4 regions of the Blautia sp. 1033sp1_1033st1_G9_1033SCRN_220408 genome follow, and region 1 is predicted to be linked to each of the others. Evidence: riboswitches for the same ligand, from Rfam matches in the RefSeq annotation. Region 1 holds a riboswitch; each other region holds the start of a gene.
What was found. A riboswitch is a leader RNA that binds a small molecule or an ion and turns the genes downstream of it on or off. The one in region 1 is predicted to bind cobalamin.
Positions count from the first base shown of each region.

Region 2: another riboswitch for cobalamin. It lies ahead of AB5916_RS09845 (sirohydrochlorin cobaltochelatase); the one in region 1 lies ahead of AB5916_RS00550 (cysteine-rich small domain-containing protein).
Region 3: another riboswitch for cobalamin. It lies ahead of AB5916_RS02105 (Ig domain-containing protein); the one in region 1 lies ahead of AB5916_RS00550 (cysteine-rich small domain-containing protein).
Region 4: another riboswitch for cobalamin. It lies ahead of AB5916_RS08560 (Ig-like domain-containing protein); the one in region 1 lies ahead of AB5916_RS00550 (cysteine-rich small domain-containing protein).

Region 1 is NZ_JBFKZO010000001.1:108,169-111,496, forward strand. Features, by position in the region: gene AB5916_RS00545 (NlpC/P60 family protein) at 1-1,262, shown strand, start outside; cobalamin riboswitch at 1,496-1,687, shown strand; gene AB5916_RS00550 (cysteine-rich small domain-containing protein) at 1,928-2,236, shown strand; gene AB5916_RS00555 (phosphatase) at 2,450-3,163, opposite strand.
Region 2 is NZ_JBFKZO010000011.1:54,612-57,939, forward strand. Features, by position in the region: gene AB5916_RS09840 (hypothetical protein) at 1-174, opposite strand, end outside; gene AB5916_RS09845 (sirohydrochlorin cobaltochelatase) at 225-1,511, opposite strand; cobalamin riboswitch at 1,707-1,882, opposite strand; gene AB5916_RS09850 (YfhO family protein) at 1,912-3,328, opposite strand, start outside.
Region 3 is NZ_JBFKZO010000002.1:62,733-66,060, forward strand. Features, by position in the region: gene AB5916_RS02100 (hypothetical protein) at 1-49, opposite strand, end outside; gene AB5916_RS02105 (Ig domain-containing protein) at 180-1,949, opposite strand; cobalamin riboswitch at 2,136-2,365, opposite strand; gene AB5916_RS02110 (VanW family protein) at 2,490-3,328, opposite strand, start outside.
Region 4 is NZ_JBFKZO010000009.1:30,022-33,349, reverse strand. Features, by position in the region: gene AB5916_RS08560 (Ig-like domain-containing protein) at 1-1,427, opposite strand, end outside; cobalamin riboswitch at 1,746-1,936, opposite strand; gene AB5916_RS08555 (DegV family protein) at 2,029-2,916, opposite strand; gene AB5916_RS08550 (TetR/AcrR family transcriptional regulator) at 3,220-3,328, shown strand, end outside.

The DNA of each region.
Region 1 (3,328 bases):
CTTCCAGAGAAGATGATCTGAGAGAAGAACAGGCTTGGACAAGCCAGCAGCTGGATGCTACATATGCTCGCATGAGTGCACTCTGGGATCAGAAGCAGCAGCTGGAGGGCGAGATTGCAACACTGGATGCCAATCTTGTAGATGTGATGGTCAATATACAGACTTTAGAGACAGATATTTCCAATAAAGAGACTGAGATCGTGAAAACAAAACAGGACCTTGGCAAAGCACAGAAAGCAAAAGAAAAACAGTACGATGCAATGAAAAAGCGTATTCAGTATCTATACGAAAAAGGCGGAAGTGATGCCTGGTTCCAGATGATGATGAATGCAGACAATCTTGCAGATCTTCTTACAAGAGCAGAGTATACACAGAAGATGTATGAGCAGGACAGAAAGAGCCTGGAAGTGTATTCTAATACTATTGAGCAGGTAAAGCAGCTGGAGGAAAAGTACACTGGTGAGAAGGCTGAATTAGAAGGCATGAAGCAGGAGTACGAAGCTGAGTCACAGAATCTTCAGGCACAGCTGGATGAGAAGAGAGCTACTTCCGCAGACTGTGAGAATGAGATCGCATATGCACAGCAGCAGGCTACTGAGTACGCAAATCTTCTTGCAGCACAGCAGGCTGAGATCGAGCAGCTGGAGGCAGAGCGTATCGCAGCAGAAGAAGAGGCAAGACGCCAGGCAGAAGCAGCAGCTGCTGCACAGGCATCTAATGATGGTGATTATGATTCTACCCAGTATGATGAAGAAGGAAATGCAGTAAGCAGTTCTGAATCATCAGGATCTGGAGAGACTCAGTATGATGAGTATGGTAATGTGATAGATTCTGAGAATACAGTAGATCCAAGTGAATATCAGAGTTCTTCTGAGTCAAGTTCTTCTTCCAGTTCCAGTTCTTCATCTTCTGGCTCTGGTTCAGGATCTTCTGTTGTAGATTATGCTACTCAGTTTGTAGGTAATCCATATGTATGGGGTGGCACCAGTCTTACTGGTGGTGCAGACTGCTCCGGCTTCGTACAGAGTGTGTATGCTAATTTTGGCGTCAGCCTTCCAAGAACTTCTTATGAGCAGCAGAATGCTGGAACAGAAGTTTCTTATGCAGATGCACAGCCAGGCGACCTGATCTGTTATGGCGGTCACGTGGCAATTTATATGGGCAATGGACAGATCGTACACGCTTCCAATGCGAAGGATGGCATTAAGATCAGTAATAATGCAGCTTACAGAACCATTACCTCTGTAAGACGTCTTGTATAATAGCAAATAGTAAGAGATTCAGAACATATCCCCTGAGTCTGGTATGTATTTATTTATGCATTCCGGAACTCAGGGATTTTTATCTCAGTCGAGAAGACTCCCACCTCTTTCAGGTGTGAGTAACAGATGCTCGACTTGAATGCGTAAATTCCGGAGGGGCGCTTTGGAAACTTGTATGCAAAAATAAACATTGACAAATATATAGTAAAAGGGTATTATGATACCAGTATAATTCCATATTGAACATATTAAGTGCTGATCATTTCTAGAAGATGACAGAAGAGGGAATCAGGTGAAAGTCCTGAGCGATCCGGTCACTGTAACAGGGAAGCCAATCTCAATATCCCATTGTGCTGATGCATGAGAAGGGGAGAGGAAGCGATGATCCTGAAGTCAGGAAACCTGCTTAGTATGGCGAGGTTAAACTTCCGTGTAAAGTGTAACAACCAACTTCGGGGAATCCGCAGCCCCTTAGTGTTGTCTGCTCTTTAATGGTAGCAGACATTTTTTATGGAATGCGCCTGTTCATGAGAATTATACCGATTAAATGGCAGGCGATACTACTTCGGATGTCCGTTCCCTCCGCGTATTTATGAACGGTTCATTTTCTACCCCGAAGTAGCATCGCTCCCTCTTTTTTACAAGAAAAACAGGAGGCGGATGGAATGGCCGGTGAATATTGGGAAGGCAAAGAATATTCCTTTTTCAGTCATAAAGAATGTGAGTTTTTTCCGTGCCACAAAGGTGCAGACCCACAGGATTTTAATTGCCTGTTTTGTTATTGTCCATTATATGCCCTGGGAGATAAGTGCGGAGGGAATTTTAAATATACGGAAAAAGGCCTGAAAGATTGTACAGGGTGTTTACTGCCTCATAAGCGCAGAAATTATGGTTACGTAACCGGTAAGTATCAGGAACTTGCAAAACTGATGGATGAGATCAGAAGCGTGAAAGCTAATGATAAAAAGGAATAATAAAGGCAAGAGTAATAAAAACAAGAATAATAGTGACAAGAATAACAAAGATAAGAGTAATAAAGATATAAATAAGAAAAGCTGTTGTACGGAAAATCTCTGAAAGGAGAATCCATACAGCAGCTTTTTTTATAGGAAATTACTCCGTAATGTTCCAATAAAGTAAAAAAATGTAATGGAAATACCCATCTAATACTCCTGTTATATAAAAACCTATCTTTTCATAAGGAAGGAAAGCAGTCTGGGAATCTGGCTATTAAGGATCAGATCCGGTGGAAAATTACAGTCTTTTGCAAAAGCTTCCCCATAAGTAAAATCACCGATGTGAGAGATCCCATGACTGTCACTGGAAAGGAGCACAGGAACCTGATATTGGAGACACAGTTCTAAAATCCTGCGGCAATTAGGCCTGGTATCGCCGCGGTATCCATAAGGCGCAAGAGATGCCTCGTTGATCTCCATAAGAACCTGGCTATGTGCGGCAGACCGGATCACGGCTTCATAATCAAGATCATATTGAGTATTATCAATATGGCCGAGAACCTTTACACAGGGATGCTGCATCACATTTAACAGTGCAAGTGTATTGCTCTGTCTGTCTGCGGGACGAAGGTTCTGGACATGCATACTGGCAATCGCATAATCAAGGCCTGAAAGGACATCTGCTGGAAGGTCGATCCGGCCTTGTTCATCCAGGATATTAACCTCTGCACCTAAAAGCAGCTGAATGCCAAAACGCTTCCTGGGGGCTGCGGACAGGCTGCGAAAATAAGAAACAGTACCTGCGCCTATAGTAGATGGACCATGGTCGGTGATCCCTAAAAGAGAAAGTCCTTTGCATGAAGCTGCTTTTGCCATTTGGGTAATGGTACAGGAGGTGCCATGGCCACTGGCAATAGAATGAGTGTGTATATCTGATAAAAACATAATTAAACAACTCCTTTGCTACCAGTATGACACAGCGTGAAAAGCTTTGTCAATGAAAAAAACAGGTGATTTCCTGAAAAAACAATAAAAACAACATAATAAAACCTTTAAAAACAACATAAAACAACAGATATACCTTGACTTATTGTGTGGAATGAGGTAGAA
Region 2 (3,328 bases), on a different contig from region 1:
GAACATGCTGCTGTCTGTATTAAAGTCAACAATGTAAACTCCATCCTCCAGATCCTGTGTATCGGATGCTTCTTCTTTGGTGTCTGCTGCCTCTGCCCATACCGGCAATGTCATAGGAACTGTCATAGCAGAAATACTTAATGCTGATACTAAAATGGCTAATGAACGCTTCATAACTTTCTTTTCTCCTTTATGGTGATGTGGTCAAATGGCCACATGTCCGTTTATTTTGCTAAGCTGTCGATAGCTGCTTTTGTATGCTCTACATACAGCTGTTCTACTGCATCGATTCTTCCAAGTCCTTCGATCTGGCAGTCTACGCTGTCAAATTCTCCGGATGCCTCAAACATGCTCTTCCAGGAATCGTCGTCATCTCCAGCCATATCATTGTTTGCATGATCACCTGCAACAACCATCAGCGGACGAAGAATCACTTTCTTGAAACCAGCATCTTTTACTTTAGCGATTACAGCATCGCATGCTGTGTCTTCCGGCTCACCCTCTACAGTACCGATGAATGCGTTTGTAAATCCAAGGTTCTCCATCTGTGTCTGCATCTGGTCGTAAGTAACATTTGCTGTATGGGATGTTCCATGACCCATAAATACGAAAGCTGTACCATCTTCAGCAGCAGCTTCCATGCTGTCATAATCTGCAGTCTTTACAGCCTCATCTGTGATAGCTTTTGCTACAGCTTCTTTATCCTCATTGATCACTGTAGCATCTTCTCCAACCTCACCCAGCATTGGCTCTGCAATAGCTACAGACTCGAATTTGTCTTTATATTCCTCAATAGCAGCTGTCATCTCATCATACTCTGCGCCATGCATCAGGTGTGTAGGCTGTACAACCAGATTCTTAACTCCGTTTGCAACTGCACGGTCAAGTGCCTGCTGCATATTATCGATATGCTCATCATCTCTTGCCTGTACATGGTTGATGATGATCTGAGCTGTAAATGCCCTTCTTACAGACCAGTCCGGATATGCTTCCTGAAGTGCATCCTCGATACCCTTGATATCCTGTGCACGGCTATCATTAAAAGAAGTACCAAAGCTTACAACCAGAATCTCATTCTCACCGATCTCATCCTGGTTTCTCGGATCATCCTTGGAAGCGTCTCCTGTATCTCTTCCGAAATACTCAGGGCTTGCCTCTTCTCCCTCTACCAGTTCCTTCTGTGCATCTGTCAGTGCATCCCATGCTTCTTTTGCTTCTGTGCACTGTGCATCTGTATCGTCTGTTCTCTCCTGTACGTAGATCGCATCAATAAGAGCTGCCACTTTATCTGCTGCCTCCTGGTCTGCGTCCTCAGCAGATGCATCATCTGTTTCCTCTGCATCGTCTGCTGCTTCTGCGTCGTCTGTTGCTTCTGCGTCATCTGCTGCTTCTGTGTCGTCTGTTGTCTCTGCTGCGTCCTCTGTCTCTGCAAATGCTGCTGTTGCTGCACATGTCATGCTTGCTGCCATGGATACAGACAGGAGCAGTGCCATAATTGTTTTGCGCTTCATTATTTTTTCCTCTTTTTTTCGTATTTCCGGACGAACTATGCATAAAAACAGCGGTCACATTTCTGCGACCGCAATGCTTCTCATCAACATATTCGTTCCTTTTGTCAGATGCTTCTCCCTCTTCGCAGAAGTATACCGACAGTAAACTATATGATCATATAATGTTATGAGAATACTGGTTCTGTGTCCCGCAGATCCACAATCCCACGCAAAGGCAGTTCTCCTGACTTCGTTCTACACTGCTTCCCCTTCCCGGTCTCCCAGTGGGCTCTGAAGCAGCTCCCTTACACAGTGACGGCATCGTTCCGGATTCACACCGGATTCTCTTTTACGCATCATGAAATGATGCTACCTGTACGCTACAACTTTATACATATTCAATTCGGATATCTAATAGTTATCATATAATTGTGTCTTTTCTATGAACAAAAAATGTATATACAGTAAACATAAGATAGATAATCCAGAATGCCAGACTTAGCAGGATTCCTTCTTTCAGCAATGGTGCATGATAAGTAAGGGTAAGGGCATGATTTCCTTCTTTTACTTTACATGCAAGGAAGCCTAAGTCCCCTTTCTGCAGCTTTGTGTCTTCTCCATCGATCTTAAGACTCCATCCATCCTCATAAGGAATCATAAAAAGTACATATCCATCTGAAGCCGCTTGGATACTGCCTGTTACCAGTGTGTCCTTCTGAGGGGCATCCAGCACAACCTTTGATCCCTTCTTTGCCTGGGATTTCCCAAGGCCTGCCGCACTTTCCCTGTCTTCTCCATCCTCCAGCACAATGGCATTACTTAAAAACTTCTTCCGGATCTTTTTATCCGCTTCCCGCAGGCTGCTTTCTGATACCGTTTCATCATAAAACCTTGCCACATCGCTTTCCCGTACATTTTGATACAGATACATACTGCCAAACTGACGGATCAGCGTATATTTGCTGCTATCCAGGCTGCTATTCTTGGAGATCAGGTATCTTACCCCTGTAAAGGCTGCAAACCAGTTGTTCATAGCATTATCCCAAAAGGTATACCTGTTCCGGTCTGCATAATAAAAGCTTGGGATACATGTGTTTACAAAATCCTTTACATTGCTGTTCATTACAGAATTATAGGTGCTGACCCCTCTGTACCCCTGAGCCAGGGAATCCATGGAAATCGTCGCAGACGAAAAGTCCTTTTCCACCCGGTAAAAGCTTTTGTCTGTTTCCCTTAAAAATCCCAGAATGTCCTGGATGTCCTGACTGTAAAGCTCCCGGAAATATGCCTGGGGCTTGTCAATAAAATCTCTTGCCTGCTGCTCGGACGGATCCTCAACGATCTTCTCAAGATAATCATCCGTTACCTGCACCACTGTTTCTGCCGGTGTATCCTCTTTTTTCAGGGACATTCTGTCTTCATAGCCAACAGTTCCCTCACAGATCACATTCGCAGCCATAGCCAGTGCCAAAAGGCTAAAAAGCACCTGCTCCCCTTTTACTTTCAACCGGTTCACCAGCAAAAGTACAACTGCCATTACTGTTCCGGTTACAGCCGTGATCACTGCGTTCTGTCTGTATTCAGCAAAAAGACTGTCCTCATAGCCCATCCTGCAGGCTTTATACATAAAGATACAAACCAGAACCACACCTATAATGCTGGCTCTGCCGCCCTTTTTCAGATAATCCCAGGTCCAGGCTGCTGCCAGAAGAATCATAGGGAGCAGCAGGAAAGTATATCTGTATGTAACCGTAGCAAAAGCATTAAAGGCATAACCGCCTACAGGGAAGATCATCAGAAGCAACATAAACAAGGCTCCACCATAAGCAGTCCTTCTG
Region 3 (3,328 bases), on a different contig from region 1:
TGGCAGCGGTTAAAAAAAGTGCAAGAAATCTTGTTGAATTACGTTTCATATGAATCTCCTCTGTTAAACAGGAATCTGCCCTGCAAAATATTGTGCCACACAATGCTTCACAGGACAGTTTTCTTTATCTGTATCTACTATTGTTTATTTGTAACTGTAAAAATACGGAACATTTACATTTATTTTACTTTTACTGTGCAGGTTGCTTTCTGCTTGCCTACAGTAACAGTGATCTTAGCAGTTCCTTTTTTCAGGGCTTTTACTTTTCCCTTGGAATCTACGGTTGCCACTTTCTTGTTGCTTGACTTAAATGCTGCTTTCTGTCCGGTTGTTTTGGGAGTGGTTGTTACTTTTAATTTGGCAGACTTGCCAGCTTTTAAGGTAAGCTTGCTCTGTACCTTTACACTGGTGCATGGATCCACAACAGAAACCTTCACGGTTGCCTTCTTGCCGTTTGCTGTTACTGTAATCGTAGCTTTGCCGGCTTTCTTTGCAACGATCTTACCTGTCTGGTCTACTGCTGCCACATTCTTATTAGAAGATTTCCATTTCAGGGTTGTGGTTGCACCTGTTGGATTCACTTTATAAGAAACATAAGTCTGAGTTCCCTTATTCATGGTAAGGGCTGCCTTTTTCATCTTAAGAGATTTTACTTTTACTGCTTTTTTGGTTACTGTTACAGCAATGGTCTTTTCCTTAGATCCTGCTTTTACAGTGATCTTGGTCTTACCTGCTGCTTTTGCAGTGATCTTACCAGCATCGTTTACTGTAGCAACGGAAGGATTCTGGGAAGTGTATACCACCTTGTCTGTGGTATTTGCAGGTGCTGCAATGGCACTGACTGTCCTGGAGGCTCCTGCCTTTAAGGTAAGCTTGGAAACAGAAACCTTTAATGAAGTTGCTGCAACTGCTGCAGGTGTGGGAGCCGGCGTCTCAGTAGGTGTTGGTGTAGCAGTAGGTGCCGGTGTCTCATTCAATGTTACATGAAGAGTATAGGCGATCTCATGTGCCATGCTCATACCTGTAGTCAGTGCAAGGATCTTCACATCTTCATTCAGGTCAACCGGGATCCTGTATGTAACGCCGGAAGTATTCACTGTACCGTTAAATAACTGATTATTTGCCTTTACATAAACATATTTCTTGCTGCTGAATGTAACATCTGCAAATGCCTTGCCATTTTCAACAATAACCTGTGGACAGGTAATGGTCACTTTACCTGTACCGCCTGTAGCTGTGAAATTCTCCGGTGTATAAGTACCATCCGGAAGTGCTGTGCTGTTATCTACAGCATCTGTAGCAGCTGCAAGAAGCTTGGATGAGTTGAAGGTGATCGTGTAATCTTTCCATTTATTTCCCTTGACAGAATGTGCAGCCACATTAATAACCTTATCCAGTTTGGCAACTGCAAACGGTCCGAATACATACTGTTCTTTACCATTACTATCCTTTACTACAGATGAATAAATCATCTGATTAGCAGTATCTGCCTCTGCCGCCTCTGCTGTTCCAAAATAAAGCTTATCCCTGCCAGTGCCGGAAAGAGTAATGGTAGCTGTCATTACTCCATCTTTGTCACTATATAAAGTAGCTGCTACTACCCGGAACATATCGCCAGTACAGGTCACTCCCGGTGCAGCTGCATCAGAAAAATCAAAGGTATAATATCCCTGTGCTGCAACGGTTCCCGGATTCTCTGCATCTTCAGCTACCGGTGCGGCTTCCTCCGGATAAGCGGTAAATGCACCATCTAATACATCAGAGGTCACTTCCTCCTGGTCTGTAAACTCAACAAAATCTGCCTCCTCAGACTCATCAAAAGCCTCATCCTCTGTTACATCCTGTACATCCACTACTGCTGCAAGATCTTCCCCAAATGCAGGAAGCACACTCCCTGTTGTCATTGCAGCGCAAAGAAGCATTGCAAGAATGATTTTTCGTTTTTTCATGATCTTTATCCTCCTGTTATTTCCAATCAATTTGAATGAAGACATGTACTGCTGTACAAAAAAGAAGCCTGCTTCCGGCTTGGAAACAGGCATCACAATTGCTCATATCATTATATGCATAGCCAAAAAACATATGTGCAATAAAACAATACAAGAAATAGCAATGAATCGCTTTCGTCGGAAGCTTCCATCTTCAGCATTCACAGCAGGTTTCCTGGCTCACAGATCAACAGATATCTGCTCCTTCTCAAGAAGAGACGGCTTCCATGAGTCCTATCGGATCCAGGCTTCTTCTCAATGGCCCCTGCAGTATCCTCCCTGCTCACAGTGACCGGATCGTTCAGGACTTCCACCTGATTCCCTTTAACAGCCGGAATCGTTGCCTCCTGGCTGACACTGTAAACGGTCTTTATTCATTTCCTGTATTATAGCAAAAGCATTTTTTGAAATCAATACGATTTCCTTTAAAATTGTGAAAAATCAAACAAAATCACACATTCTTATGATGCCTGTTTACAGCTCTGTGGCCGCCACGCAAGATCAGCTGATGTAATGGCTGCTGCAGATTTCCTCCGTTTCCAGAAGATTTCCATCCTGGTCATATACATGACGATAAGTTTTGTAGCTTTGTGCATCCAGCTGCTGGGTAGTCACCTTTACTGTATTGGAATTTGTTTTTGTACCATAGATCTTCACATTAACGGAACCATCTGCATAAGTGGCAGAGATCCGGATAGGATACTCAGTATTATTGCAAAACTGAAAGTCAGGATCTCCCCAGGATACAGCAGCATCCAGCCCAGCTGGCACATAATCTACCCTGCCGGAATGATTGGTACGCTTTACAATTTCCAGATCTGCATATAGGCATGCATTAAACAAGGTGGTGGAAACCTGACAGATGCCTCCGCCGATCCCTTCTGCATGCTGTCCGTTTACAAACACACCGGCAGCCTTATACCCTCTTTCGGCTGTACGCTCTCCTAAGGTTTCATTGTAAGAAAAGGTCTCACCAGGCATCAGTTCAATTCCATCAATTGCCTTTGCAGCAAGAGTCAGATTGGTGATCCGGTTGTCAGTACCGCCTCCATAAGTATTATAGCTTCCCAGCACATCCCGGAATACCCGGCTGGTCAGATCCCCGGTTGTCACCTCCGGCAGGATCTGTTCAAAAGCCACTGTAAACACACTGCCTTCTTTGGCCTGTCCATATTCTTTGACCGCCTTTGCAACATCAAAGGATATCCCTGTCTTGGAAGGAACGATCTCATAATCATTCTTTTCATCCATATATGCATCTTCCGGCTCCTGATAGATCTGCCTATAATAAGCCTTGAAATCCGGCTCCTCTGGTGTAACACTGATGGTTGCACACTGGA
Region 4 (3,328 bases), on a different contig from region 1:
TCGGGTTTTGCTGCAAACACAAGCCTGTAGGTGTACTCAGCCAGAGGCTGTGCACTGTTATCATTGATGGCTGCATCCTCCACAGAAGGGTCATACAGCTTCAGCGTGGCAGTTACCTGCTGCTCCTGGGTTCTCTTTGATGTATCCAGAGAATACGTCTGGGATTTTGCTGGCTGCTGTTTAACAGTAGATTTAAAAATGCTCCAGTCTGAGAAGAACCATCCGCTCTTATACTCTTTTGCACTTGGTCTTTTTAGGCTGATGCCAGAAACAGCACTCTTGTAGCTATTGTAATATGCAACATGATAGGTGCTTCCATCTTTTGTAACTCCGCCTGTTGTTGAAATCACATCATCCACATAATTCCTGTAAAGGAATTTTGCAGCCTCAGCAGCCTGGTCCGGTGCCTGAACTTCATCGCTTACCTTGGTTACTGAAGAAGAAAGGATCTTCACATAATGGTCTGTCCAGGTTTTATCTGTTTTTCGGGCAGCTACCTGGAACAGGGTATCCAGTTTATCTACCGCCAACGGCCAGAAAATATGCTTTGTACCATCCTCCGATGGTCTGTAAGCGATCAGCTTATCATCCTTTTCATTGACTGCATCCAGTGCATCCCCCACATACAGTCTGTCATAATCCCCGTTTTTCAGTGTGACAACTGCATCAATCTCTCCATCCTTTACAAGCAGGGTGCAGGCTTCTGCCGGAAATCCGCTATCTGCCTTTACAGCTGCCTGGTAGGTACCATCCTCCAGTCTGTCCGGAGCTGGCGTTACCATAGGCACATTCAGCTTAATATGAATGGTATAAGTAATATCATGAGCAGCTGTCATTGCCACAGTAGTTCCTGTGATCTCCATATCCTGGTTGAGAACTGCAGGAACCTGAAAAACAGATCCTGTATATTCTGTACCTGAAACCGGCAGATACTCATCTCCATCTACAACCAGTTTATTATAGCTGCTGCTGGAAAAAACCACTGTTGCAGTTACTTTTCCTCTTGTAATGGTCACCTTCGGGCAGGTAATCGTAACTTTTCCTGAACCGCCTTGGAAAGTAAAGGATTCTGGAGTATAGGTTCCGTCCTGATATTTTTCTGCAGAACTGGCAGCCAGCAGAAGGTCATCCTGTACATATTCCTCTGTATTACCATCTGTCAACTCGAAAGACGCATCCCCGGTATCCGGATCAGAAGGTTCTTCACCGCTGGTAAATACATCCTCCACTTCGCCCAGGTCATCTTGACCCTGCACATCTGAAACATCAGCGTCAGATTCCTCCTCGTCCACATCCTGAATATCCAGAACATTCTGTGCCTCTGCATCTGCTGAAAATTCCTCTGCTGCAAATGCAGGAGATATAGATGTTACGGTCATTGCTCCTGTTAGCAAAAGTGCTAAAAGAGCATTTGACTTTTTCCTCATTGCTACTTCCTCCTTTGATAAAATTAGGTACTCGCTGCTTGTAGAGGCAGGAGTCCGCTTACATCGGATATACACGTTTCTGTGCTTTGCGTGGAATTTTAGTGAAATAGGAACATTACAAAGTAATCTCCTCTTACACACAAAAAAGCCTGCTTTCATTTGAAAACAGACTTCCTTCAATCCTTAATCTTTCTCTGTGGTATTTAAGCTGCAATAGGGGATTTATTGCAATACAAAAATACTTGTACCAGGGCGCATAAAAATCCCCCTGCCACCTTTTGATCTGATTATTTGGGTGAAAGTGCTTTCATCGGAAGCTTTTCATCGGATATTTCCAGCAGGTTTCCTGGCTTGCAGTTCATCGCTTTGCCCCCTTCTCAGACTGTCGTCCAATGGATTTACTGGCATTGCTCCCTGCTTACAGTGACCGGATCGCTCAGGATTTCCACCTGATTCTCTTTTACCCTTCACAGTTAATCTGCGTAGGCACTGAAAACATATATATTCATCTCATATGATAGCAACTTCTAACCAAAAATCAAGTCATAAAACCAAATTTTATACATAAATCTATGATCAATTAAAGTGTAAGTAATTACATTTACACTTTGTAAACAATGGATGGATCCTGTACAATGCTGAATCCCATACCGTATACTCCCGGGCCGGTGTGGCTACCTACACTGAAGGACAAATGATCGTAATAAACCTGTACCTCAGGGAACATCTCCTGGAGCATAGCCTGCCATTCTCTGGACTCTTCCAGACTCAGACCTGACCCTGCTGCCCCGATCCTTACATATTTAGGATCGATCCCTGGAAAACGTTTTTCCAGATCCTCTTTCAGTGCCTTCAGCATGATGGCTTTTGCCTTCTTCATGCCTCGTGTTTTGGCAAAGGCATCCAGCTTCTCTCCCTGAATCGTAAGTACCGGCTTGATATGAAACACAGTACCAAGAGCAGCAGCTGCAGGCGTGATCCTGCCTCCCTTTTTCAGATATTTCAGATCATCAACTGCAAGAAAAATGCTGGAATCATAGGCTCTTTTTTCCAGATCCTCACGGATCTCTCTGGCAGATCTGCCCTCGTTTGCCATATGCAGTGCTTCCATTACAGCAATACGCATAGTAACAGAAATACGATGGTTATCTGCTACCTGTACCTTTCCCTGAAAATCCTCTGCAAGTCCAATGGCAGTAGCACAGGAACTGCTTAAACCACTGGACATGGGAATATGGATGATCTCATCATAGCCCTTAGACAGGATCTGCTTCCACATATCCATCACATCACCAGGGGAAGGCTGGGATGTAGATACATCATGACCTTCTATAAGACTTTCATAAAAAAAGCGTTGCTCCAGATTGATTCCTTCATAATATGTTTGTTCGTCAATGATCACCGGCATAGGAAGTAAAAATATCCCCAGCCTGTCTGCTTCTTCTTTAGTGATACCGCTGTTACTGTCTGTCATTACGGCAGTTTTCATACCTTAAGCTCCCTTCCAAAACCCTTCTGCTCTCTCCACCAGGAAGACTACTCTTCTCTAAGGAGTAAGTTATCATTAGGTTTAACTTCTCATCTAACATCTTGCAAATTTTCCTGCATTCGATATAATCAAAATAATCCTAACCGTTCAGTACCTTGCAATTACCTATCAGGAAAATGCATTCCAAAACACCTTCGGTGCTGGCTTTTGATTACAAATAATCACATGTGACGAATTGTAACACTTTCCAAATAAAGATTCAATTCTTTTTTTCAAACTGTGACAATGTAAGGAGATTTGTTCATGAATATCCATAAAAAGAACCCATCCAACTTATTAGCGCGGAAGTGTATTGCAGCTGCCCTTAGTCAGCTTCTGAAAGAAAAGAGTTTTTCTTCCATCACGGTTTCCG